One region of the Paenibacillus polymyxa M1 genome, then DNA from elsewhere that is predicted to be linked to it. Evidence: riboswitches for the same ligand, from Rfam matches in the RefSeq annotation. Region 1 holds a riboswitch; each other region holds the start of a gene.
The links. A riboswitch is a leader RNA that binds a small molecule or an ion and turns the genes downstream of it on or off. The one in region 1 is predicted to bind cobalamin.

Region 1 (7,319 bases):
GGACTTTATGATGCGCGAAGGGGTATGGGAAGGCGGAGAAAAACTGGCACCTGATGAGAAGGTAGGAAGCCTCCTAAAGCACGGTACACTTTCGATTGGTTTTATCGGGCTGGCTGAGTGCATGAAAGCATTATATGGAAAACACCACGGGGAAGATGATGCTGTATACCGTGAAGCACAGCGAATCATCACTTCCATGCGCATGTATTGTGATCGAATGAGTGAGCACTACAATCTAAATATTACACTGTTCGCAACGCCTGCCGAAGGTCTGTCAGGCAAGTTTACATTGCTGGATCAACGTGACTTCGGAATTATCCCTGAGGTCAATGACCGGGAATATTACACGAATTCCTTTCATATTCCGGTGTATTACAAGCTTCCCGCTGCACGTAAAATCAGCTTGGAGGCTCCGTTCCATAATCTATGTAATGCGGGTGCAATTTCATACATTGAGCTGGACGGTAATGCACGGAATAACCCGGATGCATTTCTTAAAATTGTTCAGTACGCACTTCAACAGAACATCGGCTACTTTTCCATCAACCATCCGGTAGATCGTTGTACGGAATGCGGCTATGAAGGAATTATCGGGACAAGCTGTCCTCAATGCGGCACAGATGAGGAGCACACGCACTTTCAGCGTTTACGTCGGGTAACCGGATATCTGACAGGAGATTATACCGTTCGTTTTAATGCTGCCAAGCAAGCCGAAGTTCGCGACCGGGTGAAGCATAAGTGAATTTGTGCGGCTATATTCCGGAATCTCTGAATGAAGGATACGGCCTGCGCACCGTCGTATTCATTAGCGGTTGCCGCCATGCCTGTCCCGGCTGTTTTAATCCAGCTTCGTGGAACTTCCGCGCAGGGGAGCCATTCGCGCCTGAGCGTCAACAGGAGGTTATCCGTGATATCATGGATAACCCGCTGTTGGACGGACTGACTCTCTGCGGGGGAGACCCTTTTTTCTCAGCAGCAGAATGCTCGCAATTTGTACGTGACTTCCGCGCGGCTTGTCCCGACCGAACCGTATGGGCCTATACAGGCTTTGTTTACGAGGATCTGGTCATGGATCCGGAACGACAGGAGCTAGCGTTTTTGTGTGACGTGATTGTAGATGGCCGTTTTGTTGAACAGCAAAAGGATCTGACCCTCCCCTTTCGAGGCAGTCGTAATCAACGTCTGGTAGATGTGAGAGCCAGTATTCAGGCAGGTTACACCGTTTCATTGGCTTAAAGGCGATGTTCTACTTAGCAAGATACTATATCAAAGACAAGTCCCCACGATGGGGTGGGCTTGTCTTTTTTGCATATAACTAACAGATTCCACTCCAGTTTCTATTACTGTTTCTATTGCACATCCTGTGAGTTTCACTTATGATGGTGAACAAGTATACGAGTGCATAATTATTCGTCATACCTTAATCGCATAGCCTGGAAATAGGTGTCTGTTCTATTCAGATCAGACTTAAAAGGGAAGCCGGTGCAAATCCGGGACGGTCCCGCCACTGTAAACGGGGAATGTTCAGCTACTCATACACCCACTGGTCCACAGACCGGGAAGGGATGCTGAACGTCATGATCCGTAAGTCAGGAGACCTGCCTATTTTAACAACATCGCAGTACCTACGGAAGATAGGGAGGTGTTAAGAGCAGTCGCCGTATTTTTGAATTTTAATCGCGGAGGCATTCTTTCCCCTACTCATTTTTAGCCTTGGGGACAGAATGCCTTTTTTGGTACGTAAAAATAAACTGGCTACCAGTTAGGAGGAAACCTACATGTCCATTAACGAACGATCTGCATTGTCGGGTTTGATTAGCAGTAATCTGGGTTATCCACGTATCGGTGGGAACCGGGAATGGAAGAAAGCACTGGAGCGCTTCTGGCAGGGTAGTATTGACGAAAGCGAACTGCATAGTGAGATGAAAAGATTGCGTCTGGAGCATCTGAGCAAGCAACGTGACAAAGGGATTGATCGCATTCCTGTCGGAGACTTCTCCTATTACGATCATGTGCTGGACACATCCGTGATGTTCGGTCTCGTCCCCGAACGCTTCAACTATCGTCCTACAGGTCCAATTCCTCTATCTGTGTATTTCGGGATCGCACGTGGGCAGAAGGGAGCTACTGCCAGTGAAATGACCAAATGGATGAATACCAATTACCACTACATCGTTCCCGAATTGGCAAATGCGGCTCCGGTGCTCACTGAAAACAAACCATTACTAGCTTATCGTGAAGCAAAGCAGGAGCTAGGCATTGAAGGTAAACCGGTTCTCATCGGTCCCTATTCATTTGTTGTTTTATCCAAAGGCTATGATCGTAAGGATCTCGCTTCTATTATACGAACCTTCCAGCCTTTATACGCCCGAGTCTTGTCAGAGCTAGCAGCAGAAGGCGTTCAATGGGTCCAAATCGATGAACCTGTCCTGACCACCTCATTCCCGGCAGAGGATCTGGAGATTATTCAGGAGGTCTATGAAGCTTTGACCCAAGCTGCACCCTCGTTGAACATCATGCTGCAAACCTACTTTGGCAGCCTGGACCATTATGAGCGTCTGACTGAACTTCCGGTACAGGGACTGGGTCTTGATTTTGTATACGATGATGGCGAAAATCTTCAGCATATATGCCAGCATGGCTTCCCTAAAGGGAAAACGCTGGGTGCTGGTGTCATTGACGGACGCAATATCTGGCGCAGCGACCTGAATGCCGTGGCTGCACTGTTGGACCAGTTAGCAGAACAGACCACTGCCGCACAGCTTATCGTACAGCCATCGTGCAGTCTGCTGCATGTGCCGGTCAGTCTGGACGCAGAGCATAAGCTGGACCGAGAACTGGTGCATGCACTAGCCTTTGCCGATGAAAAGCTGGATGAAATCGCAGTCTTGACGGCTGCACTTGGTAAGCACGATCCATCTGCAATTGCCAAGCTTGAGCAAAGTTCGGATGCGGTAGCCCGCTTCAACCGCTCCGCGGCAAGGGTACAGACAGCTGCCGATTTGGCCGACCTGCTGGCAAAAGAGCCACTGTCACGCAGCGTTCCTTTCGCCGAGCGCCGGGTGATTCAGCAAAATAGGCTGAAGTTGCCCCCACTGCCTACGACGACCATCGGCAGTTTCCCGCAAACTGCTGAGGTCCGCAAGGCCCGTCTGCACTATCGCAAAGGAGAATGGTCTGCCGAGCAATATCGGACATTTATCCAACAGCAGATCAAGGAATGGATTGATATCCAAGAGGACATTGGCATAGATGTGCTTGTACATGGGGAATTTGAACGGACCGACATGGTTGAATTTTTTGGCGAAAAGCTGAAAGGCTTTGCTTTTACACAAAACGGGTGGGTGCAGTCCTACGGCTCCCGCTGTGTTAAACCGCCGATCATTTACGGAGATGTGTCGTTCGATCAACCTATGACCGTGGAAGAGACGGCATTTGCTCAGTCGTTAACCTCCAAGCCAGTTAAAGGGATGCTTACAGGCCCTGTGACCATTTTGAACTGGTCCTTTGAACGTAATGATATTCCACGCAGGCAAGTAGCTTTGCAGTTAGCTCTGGCATTACGGGCAGAGGTAGAGGCACTCGAACAAGCGGGTATTAGCATGATTCAGGTGGATGAACCCGCAATTCGTGAAGGGCTTCCGTTGAAAAAAGAACAACAGCAGGCCTATTTGGATTGGGCTGTTCAAGCCTTCCTTGTGACCACGGCCACCGCTCAGCCTGCGACCCAAATCCATACACACATGTGCTATTCCGAATTCCAGGATATGATCCAGTCCATTTCAGACATGGATGCCGACGTGATTTCTATTGAAACCTCTCGTAGCCACGGAGAACTGATTGTTAGCTTTGAGGATCAGGTTTACGACAAAGGCATCGGTCTGGGTGTATACGATATCCACAGTCCGCGCATTCCTGATGTATCAGAAATGCTAAGCATGATTCAGCGTGCCTTGCGCGTACTGCCATCAGATTTGTTCTGGGTTAATCCAGACTGTGGGCTGAAAACCCGTACCAAGGAGGAATCTGTTGCCGCATTGCGGCAAATGGTACAGGCGGCTCAAGCAGCCCGTGCCGTGCTGTCTGTATCCAACTAATATATTTATCATATCCAATCGCGTCATCATGTCCACCATATCCTATTCCCTTTCGGTCTTTCTATTAGAGACCGGAAGGGGGGTTTTATTTATTCCAAGTCATATAATGTATATGCACCTTGAATATGCTCGATTTTCATCTGCTTCAGATGTACACCTAAGCCATGTTCTCGATCCCAGGAACAACTAAAATTCAAATATAGTTCATCCTTTTCCGATGAGTCGGAAATCAGTATAGATATAAGCTGCATTCGATCCAGCAATTGCTCTGGTCGCTCCACATAAGGCGCATATTCATTAGGGTCCTCTCCCCATGAGCTGTATGCCTTCCGATACTTTTCCACTATGTCTACATAATAATGGTGTATGGACTCCAATACTTGAGGATGGATCTCTGACGAACATGCCATATACGTCTCCCATGTCTTTTTTTGCAGCTCTGTAGGTTCTTCTATAGTCTGTGCCTGTTCTTCAGAGTCGGCTCCCACGATAAATTCAGCTTCTATCTCCGATGGCTGCCCGCAAAAATCAAGATGTACCACACCACGTAGTACAACCTCCTCCGACACATCCCAAGTCTCATCATCCTGTTCCAATTCCCTATACCAGTGTTTCCAGTCCATCCTTTATCCACCTCTTCATCATAGGTAATCTTTAACTCTATCGAACACTTTACAATCTATCATTTTAATGAATCAAATTAAAGTAACATCCTATGGGGCCACCCAGCCAGAAATCGAGAATTTTCCAAATGAAACTACTTTATTCTACAAGATTCGCTATTCATGTAAGCCTTAAAGAAAGAAAACCAGCCCATTTTGACCCGAAGATTTTATTATTAAAAATTTAGTACCTTGCATTAATCAGTACATGATGTTAAATTATACCTGACTACTGATTTATAATCAGTACCCGTGACAAATTATGCACAAACACACGTTTCTTCCCCTTATTCCGAACGACACCTATGAATTATGATTACATCAGGAAGGGAGCATCGCTCGTGAATGTGAACATCCAATTCAAAAAAGGGGTACTGGAACTATGCGTTCTAGTTCTAATTGGACGTAGAGACCGCTATGGCTACGAATTGGCTCAAGCCGTCTCCCGTCATATCGAAGTAGCAGAGGGAGCCCTATATCCACTGCTTCGCCGTCTGGTATCAGAGGGATACTGCACGACGTATTTACAGGAATCGACCGAGGGTCCGCCCCGTAAATATTATCGGCTAACCGATACCGGTAGCCATTATACAAGACTACTTACACGGGAATGGAATGATTTTGTCCATCATGTCGCAAGCCTACTGGAGGAAGGAAATTCCGATGAATAGAAAACAGTTTCTTACAGAGGTGGAACAGCGTCTTTCTCCTCTCCCTGCAGAGGTACGCCATGAGCTGCTTAGTGATTTGAGCCAGCATTTTGACTACGGGTTGGTTAATGGCAAAAGCGAAAGTGAGATTGCCCATGAACTGGGTAACCCAGAAGATATTGCTCGAGAAGCGTTGGATGTTCCCAATGCAGCCTGGAACGCTTCTCCTCCGCTTCGCCAGGGCAGCTTTGCTCGCAATATTTTTACTTTCCTAGGGCTGTTGTTTCTCAATTTGCTAATCTCCATCCCGATTATGGCTACCCTATGGGCAGTATGGGCTTCATTGGCTGTGGTATCGATCAGCTTCATTGTAGCCCCCCTTCTCGCTGTTACTGATTATGCGCTAAACAGCACCTTTTACCCGGCCAAATTCTTTTTCTCTATCACGTTGACGGGTATAGGTCTATTGCTGCTGCCTGGAGTACGTTATCTCTTACTCCTTATGGTCAAGAGCACAGTACGATACTGGAAATGGAATCAGACTACCCTGAGGGGAGCTTACTAAAAACATGAATAAAAAGTGGTTTATTGCAGCAGGTCTGTGCATTGTCATCGGTGCAGCCGGAATGGTGGCCTACGGTGCTCCATGGAATCAACAAGTAATGAAAGAAACAACAGCTATAAATAAAAAGTGGACATTCACACGTGGTCAGCTACAAAACCTGAAAGTGGACAGTTCTGATAATGTTTCTATTTTGTTCACTCCTGGCTCTGGTGACCAAGGTACGATACGCATCAGCGGAGAAGTTCAGACAAAAGTCGCCGACCAAATTCATAATGCCCAAATTGAGAACGGTAAGCTTACCATTCAATCGGAGCCGGCCCCTTCCTTGTCATTCTTTTCGATCACTCCTGATTTGGATCAAACGATTACCGTAGAGATGCCCTCTGGCGAAACACTAACTGACCTACAGGTAGATGCACACTCAGGGAATGTAAAGCTTCAAGATGCCTCTGTGAAAAACACTTCTATCACCGCTACTTCAGGCACTGCCGAGATTACAAACCTCCAAAGTACCCACCTGATCGCAAATTTAACATCCGGCAATTTTACAGCCAGTCAGCTTGCAGCAGATATGGAGTTAAAGCTTACTTCAGGTGATGTTACCATTCGCGATTATAGCGGTAATGGTCTTCTCTCCCTAACCTCAGGGGAGACAAATATTACACAACGGGCCGTAGCCAACTTGGAAGTGAATGCTGATTCTGGTGACGTGAAGATTAAGCAAGCTCCCGATTTTAAAGGTGTTTATAATGTCCGCTCTGACTCTGGGAGTGTCAATACTCCCGAATCTGTTCCCGGTAGTGTGAACGTGATTAAGGTCGAAACCACTTCAGGAGATATTGATATTTCCAAATAGAGACCTCTAAATGAATGCCTCATTAGAGGCGAAGTTTGGTTCAAGGGGTTCAACCTAGTATAATGAAACCATGTGCTCAGATGCACAACCACGTTATATAGTGATAAGGAGGAGACTGGATGGAACTTAAGAACAAAACAGCCATTATTACAGGAGCCAGCAAAGGAATCGGTAAGGCAATTGCCGAAACTTTGGCCAAGGAAGGCGTTAATCTGGGGTTAATCTCACGCACATTGACCGACCTACAAAAGCTGCAGGATTCACTGGGGAGTACATACGGTGTGAAAGTGGTGAGTGCTGTTGCGGATATATCCGATCGCACACAGGCCGCTGCCGCTGTAGCTTCACTGGAGCATGAACTGGGTGCCGTCGATATTTTGATCAACAATGCAGGCATCGCCACCTTCGGCACAGTCGCAGATATGGACCCCGAAGAGTGGGAACGTATTATTCGCGTAAACCTGATGGGAACCTATTATGTGACACACG
Region 2 (7,319 bases), 200 kb from region 1:
GTATCCAGATTGGCGACCGATTCATCGAACAGGATGATTTCTGGTTCAACCGCCAACGCCCGAGCAATGCACACCCGCTGTTTTTGTCCACCGCTTAGCTGTGCAGGGTATTTTCCCAGACTGTCAGCCTCCAACCCTACCGATTCCAGTAAGGAAAGGCAGATATCCAGCGCCCTTACCTTTCGCTTAGGAAAATAGTTACGGATCGGCTCCATCAAAATATCTTGAATGGTCATACGGGGATGCAGTGAAGAGGCCGAGTCCTGCGCAACCAACTGGATTCGTTTGTACAGATGAATATCCTTCATCCTTCTAGTATGTATGGGCCGGTGATCCAGCCAGATTTCCCCCGAGGTCAACGACTCCAGCCCCAGAATACACTGTGCCAGCGTACTTTTGCCACTTCCGCTTTCTCCAACCAATCCAAGGCATTCTCCCTGTCGTAATTCCAGACTCACTTTCTGTATAGCCTGCTGCTCACTCTGTCTCGTGTTGAACCAGCCTTTTCTCCGTCTGCGGACAGGGTAAGCTTTGGTGACGTTCTTCAATTCCAGTATCACGGTTGCATCCTTCCTTCCGGGGTCATCTCCAGCACCCGATCTGCTATGCGGCTTATCCCCTGACGATCATGTGAAATTAACAAAATCGTGAGATCGAAATCTTCCCTCAACTGTAGAAGCAAGGCCAGAACCTTGTCGCGGTTAATAACATCCAGCGCTGTAGTAGGCTCGTCGGCAATAAAGAGGCGCGGACCAGAGCTTAACATTGCAGCCAGCAGTACCCTTTGGCACATACCTCCGCTTAGTTCAAAAGGATATGATGACAGAATATGCTCAGGATCGGCAAAACCGACCTTGCGGAGCAGAGAACACAAATAGGATTCCTGCCCTGGAATAGTACGGCCTCCAGCCAGCTCTGTGACACGATTTAGCATCAGCCGCATCCGTGACAGCACACCCTGGGGCTGCGATGCAGTGTGGGACGGGGCAGCATCAGCTTGCCCCAGCTCCTTCTGGGCGCGCATCAGGCGCCCCCCGTTCAGTCTAAGCGTATCCGTCAGCTGGGCACGGACGGTACGGATCGGATTCAGCCCGCTCAGCGATTGCTGAATGAGCAGGGCAATTTCCCCACGGCGCAGTCTTTGCCAGCGCTGTTCATGGAACGGGATAATGTCTTCCCCGTTATAGTAGATGCACCCTTGCGTAACACCAACACCTGGGTCCAGCATACCCGCGATTGCGTGTGCGGTCAGGCTTTTGCCGCATCCACTTGGCCCAGTCAAGGCTACAATTTCCCCTGGGTAGACGGAAAAGTTCACATCCCGTAATAGCGGTTTGCTTTCGCTTCCGCTGGCTCTTACACCTGTACGGCAAATCTCCAAATGTTCCACGTGTAACAACGGTTTTTGCATGTATGCTTGCTCTATCGTGTCCTTTCGCCCCGTGACTGGTCGCTCCCCCACTATTTTGCCGCCTCCTTTTCCGAAAAATGATCACCCAGAAGCTGGCAGGCAAGCACAAATAGCATAATCGCCAAACCCGGGAAGATCATAACATGCGGAGCCACCTGAAAATACGAGGTTGCATCATGCAGCATCACACCCCACTCTGGCTTGGGCGGCTGTACACCCAGTCCAAGAAAGGAGAGCCCAGCGATCATTAACACCACGCGTCCGATATCCCATACCGTATAAACCAACAATTGCGGCCATACTTGTGGCAATACATAACGCCTTAGTATGCGCACGTGTGAATTACCGAACAAACGGGCATACCGTACATAGTCCTCCTGGCAAGCTTTTTGAACCAAACTACGGATATAGCGGACATAGCCCGCCCACCGTACCGCAATAATCGCTAGAGTCATGTTGACGAAACCCGGCCCCAAAATACCCACAATCGCTACCGTTAAAATAATATCAGGAAAAGCCAGTACGCCGTCGATTCCCCGCATAATCAACTGATCCACGCGCCCTCGCACATAACCAATGAGCAAGCCTGTGGGCAGACTGATACACAGCGTAGCTACCGTAATCGCACAAGCGATTAGCACACTCGTCCGAATCCCGTAAATGAGCCGTGACAGCACATCCCGACCCAGATGATCCGTACCAAAAGGATATTTCCGACTGGGTGGTGCCAAACGGTTCAGAAGATCCACATGCAGAGGATCATGAGGGGCGGCCCATGGAGCCAGCAATCCGAGCAGCACGATCAGGCCAAACAGTGCGCCCCCTGTCAGCAAGCTTCCTCTAAAGGAAAGCCGTATCTTTTTCATTTTCAGCTTCCCCCTTAACGCAAACGCAGCCTTGGATCTATCACCGTCTGGACCACATCCACCAAACACTGAACACCTACAATTAAAAATGCAGCAAACATAACATATCCCTGAATCACCGGGTAATCCCGCTGCGTAATTGCATCTATAAAATACTTGCCCAACCCTGGCCATGAAAAAATGGTCTCTACGATGACGTTACCTGCCAGCATAAATGATAGATTCGTACCTAACAGCGTAACCATTGGCAGAACGGCATGTTTAAATAGCTCAAAAAAGAGAATATGCATACGGGAAAAACCGCGAGCCCTCGCTGCCTTCACAAAATTGCGGTCACTCAGCTCCAGCATTTGAGCGCGCAATACACGAGCTTGCACCGTTCCCAATCCTGCACCAAGCGTCAGCGCTGGGAGTACTAAATGTGTCCAGTCCTCCCTTCCCATGGATGGGAGCCAGCCCAAGCGAACGGAAAATAGATAGATTAGCAGAAAACCAAGCCAAAAAGAAGGGATCGACGATCCTAGCAAAGCGAACAGCCTGCCCAGACGATCTAGTGGACCGCTGACTTTTAGCGAGGCAGCCAGGCCCATCCCAAGCGTAAGCACCGTCATGACGGCAAAGCCCGCCAAAGCTAGCTCCACCGTAGCGGGTAGTCTGCTCCACAGTTCGTTTAGCACCGACTCCTTGGACACATATGAGGTTCCCCAATGTCCCGTGAACACATCCCGCAGCCAGTTCATATATTGAATATGAAGCGGCTCATTCAAGCCCAGTTCGTTTCGCAGCGCGGTCAGCGCCTCCCCAGAAGCAGGAACATTATGCGCGGTGAGCAAAATGAGGGCAGGGTCACCAGGGGCCAGCCTCATCAGTACAAAAGTCAGCGTGGATACAACGAATACAATGATGGGCAGCTGCGCCACACGTTCCAGTATAAAACGAATCATAGGATACGTAGCTCGTTATTCCGCAATATCAGATTGCGCTGTAATGTAGTAATACTCGATCGGATGCGGCGTAAAGCCCTCTACCCCTTTTTTCACGCCAAACACATTGTCAGGGTGTACAATGAACGACTGCGGCAAGTCTGTATTGATGATATCCAGCGCTTGCAGTGTTACCGCATTACGCTGTGCGGTATCCTTTGCCAACTTCAGGCTGTTAAGAATATCCTCCAGCGGTTTGGAAGCATAACGGCTTACATTAGCTTCACTTGTAGAGGAGTAGAACATGTCCATAAAATACTGCGGTTCCCCTGTATGGGCCGTGAGCATGCTGTACATAGCAAAATCCCAATCGTTTTTGGTCAACGCCTCGTCGATATTTTCCACCTTGCGAATTTTGACCTGGATTCCCTCATTCAGCAACTGGCTCTGAATAACCTCAGCCATGACGGATAGCTCCGGACGCTGAGGGAAGGTCAGCAGCGTAACCTCGAATGGCTTGCCCTGCTTGGACCATGTGCCTTGGGCATCCTTTTGCCAGCCATCCTTCGTCAACAACTGCTCTGCCGTTCCGTTCAATGCTTTGCGCTCAATCTTACCGAAGGGAAGGATACTCGGAAACGGGCTGCTTGCCTCCGTACCGAAGCCCCTCATGACGGCGCTCACAATGGATGCGCGCGGAATCAGACTGTCCACCACCTTACGGTTGGTCGCATCCTTGAACACAGGCGATTCCATGTTGTACACAATCATATGGGTACGCAAGGACGGAGCCGACAGCACTTGTAGCTTGTCGTTCTTTTTTAATACCCCTGCGTTATCTACCGGAATATCCGTCGCTACATCTACCTCACCGGATTGCAACGCCATCAGGCGCGAATTACCGTCCGTAATGAATTTCATCGTTGCTTCAGCCAGTCGTGCCTTTTCGCCCCAATATCCGTCATAACGCTCTACGACCAAGGATTGATCCTTGTTAAAGGCTTTGATTTTAAAAGCACCTGTCATTGCAGGGTAGCTCTGCTCATCTTTCATGGATTCCACATCCAGCACGATTGTTGACGGATCAGCCAGATTGGATGCCAGCGCTGCATTCGGTTGGTTTGTCGTAATTTTCAACGTCAGCGGGCCATTTACATCAATGGACTTCACATCCAGTAAATCCTTCGCCAGGTGACTTTTCTCGATAGAGCGCAGCAAAGATGCTTTTACGCTTACTGCATCCATACTCTTTCCATCATGAAAAGTGACCTTATCCTGCAAGCTGAACGTCCACACGTTAGGACTGTCGTGCTTCCATTCCTTGGCTAGCCAAGCCACAGGCTCCAACTTTTCATTCAAACGAATGAGTGTCTCACCGGCACCGGAACGCATCACATCCCAGCTATTGTCTCCATGCGGATCGACGCCTGACGGTTTCCACGTATACGCCATCACCAGCTTTTTACCTGCTGGAGTCTGTTGTGCAGGCGTATTCTCACCCTTGCCTGAGCTATCCTCCGTCTTCGTGGCTGTGCCGCATCCCGAAAGAGCCATAACTGCCATCAGCAGCAGCAATCCTGTACATATGAACCATGAACGCCTATTACGATTGCCTATCATCCCACATGTCCTCCTCTATCTTGTAAAATATCGTATAAACCTAACGCAAAACGCGAAAAAAGCATTCCCAACCACTTGACCAGCAGTCAGAAATGCTTTCATTATAAAATGTCAAAACTCACCTCAAAGCCAACTCCAAAAACATAGAAGGGATCAGATCGGTTTCAGACATTCCGTATGCAGCACGCCTAACCACCTCCCCAGCATCCCGTGGGTCTGACAGTGATGTCAAAACAGGCAGGTCTCCTGACTCCAGGCTTATCTTTCAGGCCTTCCCGGTTCCTCACAGTTCCAGTGGCTATTCTGAAAGCTCCAGCAGTACCCTGCTGATGCCTGTTTACAGTGGCGGGTCCGTGTCGGAATCTACCGAACTTCCCTTTTAAGTGAACACGCTCAACAACTATCTACATCGTCTCAACAAAACCTCGTATATAGAGTTGTCCGGCTCACACCTGTTTTCTTCCTTTATTCCTTTTTATTACGAATTAGGATTATCTTATTTTGTTGCTACTGGCTTGTCAACAAATGCAGCGTAATATTTTAAATTTGAATGATACGATGAGAATCAAGGCTGTGACTATTCATTGCATGCACGCAATTCACGTGCTAAAATTAGGTATAGAGATATCCACCGTATCCGTATACTAAAAAGAGCCTTCGCCGCGCCAACGGCAAAGACTCCTAGGATTTGAAAGGCTGTGGATCACCACGGCGCGCTAAATGCTTAGCTAAACCCACCGTTAGGCGCCTAACCTAATCAAGCGGTGGGTTTTCGCTTGTTCCGAAATTTCCGACGCAGCCAGCGATAAAGTTTACGAATACTAAACACCAGGCTTAGTAACGTAACCATCCAACGCAACACATCGTAGCACGACACAAGTGTGACCATCGGCTTCACCCCCTTTCGGGAAGCTGCGCCATGGTCCGAAAACATCCACCACTATAATCCGCTCTGGGTAACCCCATGCCAAACAGCCGGAAAAGAGGCTACGTCCTCTTTCCGGCTGTTTTTATCTATTTCCTATTCATCAAACCTTCTGTGGAACCTCCGAGACATTTACGCCTTTGACCGATTCACCCTGTTTTCTTGCCAAAACGATGTTCAAGACAATTGCCGTAATCGAGCCCGATACAATACCATTTTGCAGCAGCATTTTGGCAAAGCTAGGCAGTTGGTCAAACATTTGCGGCAGAACAGCTGAGCCTAGGCCTACAGCAATACTGCATGCTGCGATCAGCAGATTGCTTTCCTTCCGCAGATCTACTTCTGACAAAATAGACATACCTGATGCAGCAACCGAGCCAAACATGACGATCATTGCCCCGCCCAGCACAGCGTTAGGAATCACTGTCGTCAAGGCAGCCAGCTTAGGCAGCAAACCGAGAACGACCATGATGCCGCCCGCAGCAAAAATAACGTTACGCGATTTGACGCGAGTTAGCGAGATCAGACCCACATTTTGCGAGAAGGCCGTGTAAGGGAACGCATTAAAAATACCGCCCAGCATAATCGCAAGCCCCTCCGAACGAAGTCCATTGACGATTTGCTTTTGTTCCACCTTCTGATCAATCGCTTTACCTACTGCCAGATAAACCCCCGTAGACTCGACCATGCTGACAATATTGACGATAATCATCGTGCATACCGCCATAATGCTGAATTCTGGCTTACCAAAATAAAACGGCTGCGCAATACTCACCCATGAAGCATCCGCTACGGGAGCAAAGTGCACCATTCCCATCACATAGGCGACTACAGTACCTGCGAACAGACCAATAAGTACGGAAATCGAGCGTAAAAAGCCCTTAGCTACTCGATTGACAAGCAGAATAACCAGTAGTGTAACCAGTGCCAGCAGCAAATTACGCGGCTGTCCAAAATCCGCGCTGCCCTGACCACCCGCTACATTGTTCATCGCCACCGGAATAAGGGATAGACCGATAATCGTAACGACCGAGCCGGTAACCACTGTTGGGAAAAAGCGTAACAGTTTGCCATATAGCGGTGCCGCAAGCACCACAAATATACCGGACAAAATGATGGCACCGTACGCTGTCGCCAGATTTGAGGTCGAAGCAATTGCGATAATGGGTCCTACTGCCGTAAACGTACAGCCCAAAATGACAGGCAATCTACTTCCAAAAAAGCGTGTGCCCATAATCTGTAATAATGTAGCAATCCCGCAAGTGAATAAATCAGCAGCCACTAGATAGGCCATCTGGGCTGGCGTCAGGTGAAGTGCTCCCCCTACAATCAGAGGAACAGCAATGGCTCCGGCGTACATCGCCATGACATGCTGGAAGCCCAGCGCAAATAATTTTTGTTTACTTAACATCCCACATTCTCCTTAACGGGAGGAATCACCATGCCAGCTTCCTCTATAAAATGGACTTCGCCCGGTGCCATGGAAGCGATACGCGCAAGAGAACGTACGGCAATGCCCCTTTGCTCCAACAACCCGCGGCCTTCCTGAAAGCTCTTTTCAATTACACAGCCGA
Region 3 (7,319 bases), 1.9 Mb from region 1:
TGCTACAGCTTCAGCTCCGGCCAAAACTGCTTGTTCCGCTTCCGTACGCAGCATGGCTGGCCCTTTAGCCATATTCGAAGTGCCCATGCGCACCTTACGATTCACCAAACTCGGGTGAGAGACATCCGCATTCACGCCAACATCTACTACCTGGACATCAGCGCCCGCATGACGTGCCAGCACATTAATTGCTGCGCCGCCTGACAGCATGTTATACAGCATTTGCTGCGTAACCTCAGCTGGAAAGGCGCTAACTCCCTCTTCACACACACCATGATCCGCAGCCATGACCATCACCGTTTTACGATCAAATTCAGGCTTATCCACGCCAGTAATTCCTGCTAACTGGATGGCCAAACTCTCCAGCTTTCCAAGACTTCCAGGTGGCTTCGTTAATTGGTCCAAATGTGCTGAAGCTGCCGAAGCCGCCACTCCATCCGGCTGGGCAATGCTATCGATCAGCTGACGCAGCTTGTCGTTCATATCTTCCACTCCCTGCTCTTTTTTTAGTATGTTCCCAATCTCCTATTGGTCTGCTGTAGACGCAGCGCTTCTGCGCAGCAAGAGCTGCGGCACACCGCTATCGGGATGCGGAAGCATCACAGGCTCAACACCATATACACGACGAATCCGGTCCTCTGTTAGCAAATCCGATGAAGTACCCAATCCTTCAACCATTCCATCCTTAAGTACAAGCAAATTATCGCAAAACTGTGCCGCCAAATTAAGATCATGCAGGACAGCAATGATTGTCACGCCCGTTTCTTGGCGCCATTCTGCCAGCAACTCCATAAATTCAAGCTGATAGCGCAAATCCAGATAAGTCGTAGGTTCGTCCAGCAGCAATACCTGTGGCTCCTGTACCATCACCTTTGCTAATGCTACACGCTGTCGCTGTCCCCCACTCAAGCGGTCCAATGTTCTGTCGGCCAGTGAAGTTAGACTCAATCGCGCTAGGACCCGATCCGTAATCGCCTCCACATCAACTCCCTTTTCCCTGCCTAGCCAGTCCTGATGAGGAAACCGTCCCATTTCTATAACTTCCCTGACGGTGTATCCCACTGGAGGAATTCCCTCCTGCTGGAGTACGGCTACAAGTTGAGAAAGCTCTTTTCTGCTGTAGCTACCGACCTTTTTACCATAGATATGAACACTTCCAGAAGTCGGCTGATCTACGCCAGAAAGCAGATGCAGCAACGTCGATTTTCCACTCCCATTCGGACCAATGATCCCCCACCAAGCTCCTTCGTCTACGTTCCAGCTAATATTCTTCAACACATGGAACTTTCCATAAGCACGGGTCAGGCCTGCTACCTCTAGCGCCCGATCATACACCTTCTGTAATTCACTTTGTTTGGTCACAACAGATCCCCCCTGCGTAGCTTCTTGTTCCGGTACAGGAGATACGCGAAGAATGGTGCCCCAACAAAGGCCGTCATAACGCCCAGAGGAATTTCCATTGGGGCCAACAACGTGCGAGCCGCCGTATCTGCCCAAGCCATAAAAATAGCTCCACCCAGTGCAGATAACGGAACAATCATCCGGTAATCGGGACCTGCCATCAGACGAATGATATGAGGCACAACAAGTCCAACAAAGCCAATGACTCCACATACCGAGACAGCGGCAGCTGTCAGCAAGGTAGATATGATCAGGACAGATAGCTTCGTCGCATCTACATGAACCCCCATATGAGCCGCTTGACGTTCTCCCAAAGCCAGAATATTCAGCACCCGTGCCCGGTTCCATAGAAACACCAGCCCAACGATCACGTAAGGTAAAAGAATTCCCGTATATGACCAACCTCGCAGACTGAGACTTCCCATCGTCCAGTACAATATTTCATTGACTGTTTCCTTCGACATGGCTGCCAGAAAAGAAACAATGGCTCCCCCAAAAAATTGCATCACCACACCTGATAAAATGAGGCTTTGGGTCGGAATTTTCCCACCTTCACGCGCCAACGTCAACACCATCCACAGCGTCAGCATGCCGGTTATAAATGCAACTAGCGGAAGCGTCCATATACCCACAAATGAAAATTGAAGCCCCCAATAAATCAGTACTGCTGCTCCGACCGAAGCTCCCGAGGATACCCCAAGGGTATACGGATCAGCCAAGGGATTACGCAACACACCCTGAAATCCGGCTCCCGCCAGCGCCAGCGCTGCTCCAACCAACATTCCCAGTAACACCCGTGGCAATCTGACCTTCAAAATGATCTGCTCTGAGGATGTATTCCAATCCGGTGTAAACGTATCACCTAACCACGGTAGGTGGTTGATCAAAATACCTGTGATCTGGCTGACCGGAAGACTGACCGAGCCGATGCCAAGACAGAGTAGCAGCGTCAGCAGCAGCAAGACAAGACCTGTCCCCCCAAAACCGATCAGTCTACGGTTCATTTGAAAATTTCAGGGTACACGCCCTTAGCCACTTCCTTGAGCCCTTCCGTTACGCGTGGCCCCGGACGACTGATCAAATTATCATCCACGGCAAATACACGATGGTTACGAACAGCCGATATTTGATCCCATCCACTGCGAGCTTTAATGATATCTCCGAGGGTCTGGCCTGTTTTGTCGTCCTTCACACTTTTACTGTACAAAATCACGTCAGGGTTTGCAGCTATAATATTTTCCTCACTGATTTGGTACCACCCCTTCTGCGTAGCACCTACATTTTCACCACCTGCTAATGTAATCAGCTCGTCCATAAACTCGCCTTTACCCACTGTCCAGCCTGGTGAAAACTCGACGTATACCCGCAGCTTCTGCCCTTTGCCGATATTTTTAACTCCTTCTTTCACTTCTGCTACATCTGCTCTCATCTTGTCAGTCACCGCTCTCGCTTCTTTCTGATGATCGGTGATTTTCCCATACAATTCGATGTTAGCTATGACATCTTCAACTGTTTTCGGTTCAGTTTTAAAAATCATAATTCCCATGTCACGCAGCTTAGTCGTAGCCTGTTCACTAAGTGAAATCCCTGCAAAAACAACTTCCGGGTTCGCAGCAATGATCGCCTCTTCGTTCGGTTTCATAATACCGCCCATTTTAGGCTTTTTCGTAGCTGCCTCCGGGTAATCAGAGTAGTCGGATACACCAACAATTTCCTTATCCAGTCCGATAGCGAACAGCGCCTCGGTTTCTGCCGGGGAGACGGAAACGATCTTATCCGGTGCTTTTTTAAATGTAAATTCCTGTCCTGTTGCATCCTTAAGCGTTAGCGGGTAAACCGTTTTGCCCGGAGGCACTTGTGCGGTTACGGTCTGTCCCGGCTGCTGTGAAGAAGCTTGGCCCTCTTTATTTTGTGCATTTTTTCCATTCGCGCCACATGCACTCAGCCCAACTGCCAATATCAGCGCCAATAGACCTGTAGTCCATACCTTTATTTTTTTTCCTGCCATGATTTGCACCCTTTCATACAAAAATCGTTAAGAGCGTTACTTGAACTTCATCCGATATTTTCTCATTCCAGCCTTCTTTTCCTATCAAAAACCCCCGCATCCTCATATCAGGACACAGGGGTCACGTTAGCACAGATCGTGCGCAGGCGGGCAGCTTCTTTCCGCATGGACAGTCACTGCGAACACGTCATCCTTTCCTCGAAGGATTATGGTGACAGGCGGACGGGCAGGTATCCTGACTTATGGAAAATGCATGTCCTGATATTCTTTCATATGCTTGGCGGCACATAAAACAGGGCTAATGAGCATGTTTCCATTTACAGTGGCGGGACCGCGTCGGACTCACACCGACTTCCCTTTTAACAGCGCAATAAAGGAAAGCAAGTTCCTCACATAGCGCCGACCTCGTCTGCTGGATATTTGATGTAGTGGTAGTCAAGCCGTTCTTTTACTTGATGATTATAGGTTAAAAAGAGTTAGCTTACAACCCAAGCAGTCGCTTTATTCGCCTTGTTTAACCTAATGAGAAAGCAATCTTGCTATACAATTGTGCGGTCCTGTCAACCTTAACTGAATCCTAAATGCTTCTCCCGGCTTCGGATTCAGACTCCAAAAATCATGGCCAGGCATAAGCATACAAGCCAACTGACGAATTACACCACCATGCGTGACAATCAAAACAGAGGACGGCGCAGCATTCGACTCCATTGGCTGAACTTCCAAAGCAATGCGCCACGCAAACAGAGAGTCTAGGAATTCACGCAGACGATTCACAAAATGAATCCAAGGCTCTCCTCCAGGTGGGGTGAATTGTTGCGGCTCATCAATCCAAGCGCGATACAACGCCACATCCTTAAGCATGTCATACGTTTTTCCATCCCACTCACCAAAGTGAAGTTCTCGCAGATGTGGTTCCATGATAGGAGGCATAGCAGAGAGGGAACATTCAGACGTCAATGCTGACTCCGGCAAAATGATCTGCAAGGTCTGGCGACATCGCATCAAGTCGCTGCAATAGATTCGAGCAAAGGAATGTCCCTGCAATTTTTTCTGTAAAGTCTTTAACTCCTGCTCTGCTCCCGACAGCAAACCCAAGTCGGCATGTCCCAGATATCGATGTTCCTTATTCCATAAGGTCGTGCCATGACGAACTAGCACGAGCTCCATGTCCCACTGCAGATCTTCTTTAGCATCATTCGGCTTACTAACCTGTTGTGAGTTCGGACTTGGTGCACTTTCTCGCACTCTTTTTCCTTCTGTATCTTGTTTCAAAATCGTGTCACTCCTCACTGCATCCATCCCAAGGCAAAACACCCTGCAGCTCCCATCAAACATAACCCTACAAACATAGTGGATACGGCGAACATCAGCCGGATCGTATGCCGGATATCCTTCGACTCCAGCGGTCGTATCCCTTCGCCCATATATGCCCGAAAGGAGCGTATGCCGTGATACACATTATAGCCACCGAGACGAATCCCTAGGGCACCTGCCACCGCTGATTCGGGAAATCCGCTATTTGGGCTTGGATGCAGACGGGCATCCCGCTTGATTGTCCGCCAGCTTCTTGCAGCATCCAGCCGATACAACCACGACGCTATCACTAGCATAACTGCTGTCATGCGAGCCGGAATGTAGTTAGCTACATCATCCAGCCGTGCCGAGGCCCAGCCTAAATGCAGGTACTTTTCATTTTTGTAGCCAACCATTGAATCGAGCGTGTTTACGGCACGATATGCCAGTGCCAAGGGTGCTCCCCCGATCAGGGCATAAAAAAGCGGGGAAATAATGGCGTCCACGATATTTTCAGCGACCGTTTCGACGGTACCGCGCACAATTTCGGGCTCGTCAAGCTGCTGCGTATCCCTTCCGACAATCATGCCTAGCTCCCGACGTGCCCCAGTCAGGTCATTCGCCTGCAACGCTCGGTATACTGCCATCCCTGCGTCCTTTAGACCTTTGGAAGCAATCGTAGTTGCAATCAGAACAATTTCTACAACGACAGACAACCACGGGTGAATCCAGGCAAGCACACGCAACAGCCCCCAGGCAAGCACAAAGGAACCCCCAGCCACAATAAATGGAAGCAGTATGCCCGCACGTTTCAGTCCTCGGTCACTGCGGACCTTACGGCGAATCGCTTTTTCCAATGCTGAAATGGCATGTCCCATCCCGATGACTGGATGCGGCAACCATCTCGGATCACCGATTAGCCTGTCCAGCAGATAGGCTGCCATGATAACCAAGCTAACGATCACGCCGCTCCTCCTCCAGCACTTCACTCAGTGCAGACAGCAGCATATTGTTGGCTTCGGCGTCCTTAACCGCAATTCGAAAATGGCTCGCTGACAGTCCAGGATACATGGCACAGCTACGTATAAGAATCCCGCGTTGTCCAAGCGCCTGCTGAATAGCCGATGCACTCCACGTTCCCGGCGCCCTTGCTAGCACGTAATTGGCTTCGCCGGGAACGACACCACAGCCCCATTCCGCCAAGGCAGCCAGTAAGCGACTGCGCTCCGTAGCAATCAGTTCCTGTGTGCGGCGCTCATAAGCTTGCCCACTTCTCAGACACGCCTCTCCAGCCAGCAACGCCAGTCCATTAACGCTCCAGGTCACCTGTTTGGCCGTCATTTGCCGGATATAGTCCGGATGAGCAATCGCATAGCCCAATCGTAAGCCAGGAATGGCATAAAATTTGGTCATCGATCGGATCAAAATCACATGAGGATAGCGTTCCAGCACAGGCAATAATGAGATTTGCCGTTCCAGTGGGATAAAATCAATAAAGGCTTCATCCACCACTAACACGGTACCCGTTCTGCCAGCCGCCTCTGCCAGTTCATATAGCTCCTGCTCACCATATTGCACACCGTTTGGATTATTCGGCTGCCCAAGGAACAATACATCTACCTGCTCCATGAGCTGAAGGATGTCCTCCACGTCTGCCTTCCATTGAAGCGAAGCCTTCCCGTATACCCGATGGATCTCGGCTCCGAATTTGCCAGCCAGCTCGGCATATTCCGAAAAACACGGCTCCACTGTACCCACACGCTTGGGTGCCAGCCCTAATAGCAAGAGCGCCATGCTTTCAGCCGCGCCGTTACCGATGCTCAAAGCCTCCGGTGGAACCTGCAGCCGCCGTGCCAGCATATTTTTAAAATGGCGGTGTCCAGGGTCTGGATAGCGAATCACCGTGTCCAATGAGCTTTGCAGCGCCTCAAGCACCTCCGGTGGCGGACCGAGCGGATTAATATTCGCACTAAAATCCACAAAATCCGCAGCAGCTCCACCAAATGTCGCGGCAGCCGTCTCCCTGTCCCCGCCATGACCGTAAACCTCTATCATTGCCTCTCATCCTTTCCGGCCGTTTCCAATCATTTAGATCCATTATGAGGCTGCTTTTTGCGTCCCGTCAATGCAAATGAGCTTTTGTACATGGCTCACTTGGGTTACAATAGAGGGAGGCACACATAAATTACACAGTTTATATACGGAGGAATGGACATGCTGTTCATCGACAACCAGGGCATACACGATCCAGCCATTAATCTTGCTATTGAGGAATACGCGCTCAAGCATCTACCGCTGGACGACAGCTACCTGCTGTTTTACATTAATCAGCCTTCTATTATTATAGGCAAGCATCAAAACACCGTTGAAGAAATCAACGCTGAGTTTGTGAGAGACAACAATATTCAAGTTGTTCGTCGCCTGTCCGGCGGCGGGGCTGTATATCATGATCTCGGTAACTTAAATTTCAGCTTCATTACCAAGGATAATGGGGAGTCCTTCCATAATTTCCTCAAATTTACGCAACCTGTGATTGACGCCCTCCGCCAAATGGGAGTAGAAGCCGAAATGACAGGACGCAACGATCTGCAAGTCGGAGAACGTAAAATTTCAGGAA

Region 2: another riboswitch for cobalamin. It lies ahead of PPM_RS25580 (ABC transporter substrate-binding protein); the one in region 1 lies ahead of metE (5-methyltetrahydropteroyltriglutamate--homocysteine S-methyltransferase).
Region 3: another riboswitch for cobalamin. It lies ahead of PPM_RS06625 (ABC transporter substrate-binding protein); the one in region 1 lies ahead of metE (5-methyltetrahydropteroyltriglutamate--homocysteine S-methyltransferase).

Annotation. Positions count from the first base shown of each region.
Region 1 covers NC_017542.1:5,492,152-5,499,470, forward strand. Annotated here, with positions in the region: gene PPM_RS24690 (anaerobic ribonucleoside triphosphate reductase) at 1-742, shown strand, start outside; gene nrdG (anaerobic ribonucleoside-triphosphate reductase activating protein) at 739-1,236, shown strand; cobalamin riboswitch at 1,425-1,621, shown strand; gene metE (5-methyltetrahydropteroyltriglutamate--homocysteine S-methyltransferase) at 1,779-4,097, shown strand; gene PPM_RS24705 (DUF6985 domain-containing protein) at 4,187-4,720, opposite strand; gene PPM_RS24710 (PadR family transcriptional regulator) at 5,101-5,430, shown strand; gene PPM_RS24715 (DUF1700 domain-containing protein) at 5,423-5,974, shown strand; gene PPM_RS24720 (DUF4097 family beta strand repeat-containing protein) at 5,979-6,830, shown strand; gene PPM_RS24725 (3-ketoacyl-ACP reductase) at 6,950-7,319, shown strand, end outside.
Region 2 covers NC_017542.1:5,692,479-5,699,797, forward strand. Annotated here, with positions in the region: gene PPM_RS25560 (ABC transporter ATP-binding protein) at 1-560, opposite strand, end outside; gene PPM_RS25565 (ATP-binding cassette domain-containing protein) at 557-1,462, opposite strand; gene nikC (nickel transporter permease) at 1,462-2,277, opposite strand; gene nikB (nickel ABC transporter permease) at 2,292-3,221, opposite strand; gene PPM_RS25580 (ABC transporter substrate-binding protein) at 3,237-4,820, opposite strand; cobalamin riboswitch at 5,039-5,243, opposite strand; gene PPM_RS25585 (nucleobase:cation symporter-2 family protein) at 5,849-7,156, opposite strand; gene PPM_RS25590 (xanthine phosphoribosyltransferase) at 7,150-7,319, opposite strand, start outside.
Region 3 covers NC_017542.1:1,515,626-1,522,944, reverse strand. Annotated here, with positions in the region: gene cobT (nicotinate-nucleotide--dimethylbenzimidazole phosphoribosyltransferase) at 1-483, opposite strand, end outside; gene PPM_RS06635 (ABC transporter ATP-binding protein) at 526-1,362, opposite strand; gene PPM_RS06630 (FecCD family ABC transporter permease) at 1,359-2,405, opposite strand; gene PPM_RS06625 (ABC transporter substrate-binding protein) at 2,402-3,409, opposite strand; cobalamin riboswitch at 3,617-3,828, opposite strand; gene PPM_RS06620 (histidine phosphatase family protein) at 3,929-4,681, opposite strand; gene cbiB (adenosylcobinamide-phosphate synthase CbiB) at 4,696-5,667, opposite strand; gene cobD (threonine-phosphate decarboxylase CobD) at 5,657-6,757, opposite strand; gene PPM_RS06605 (lipoate--protein ligase) at 6,917-7,319, shown strand, end outside.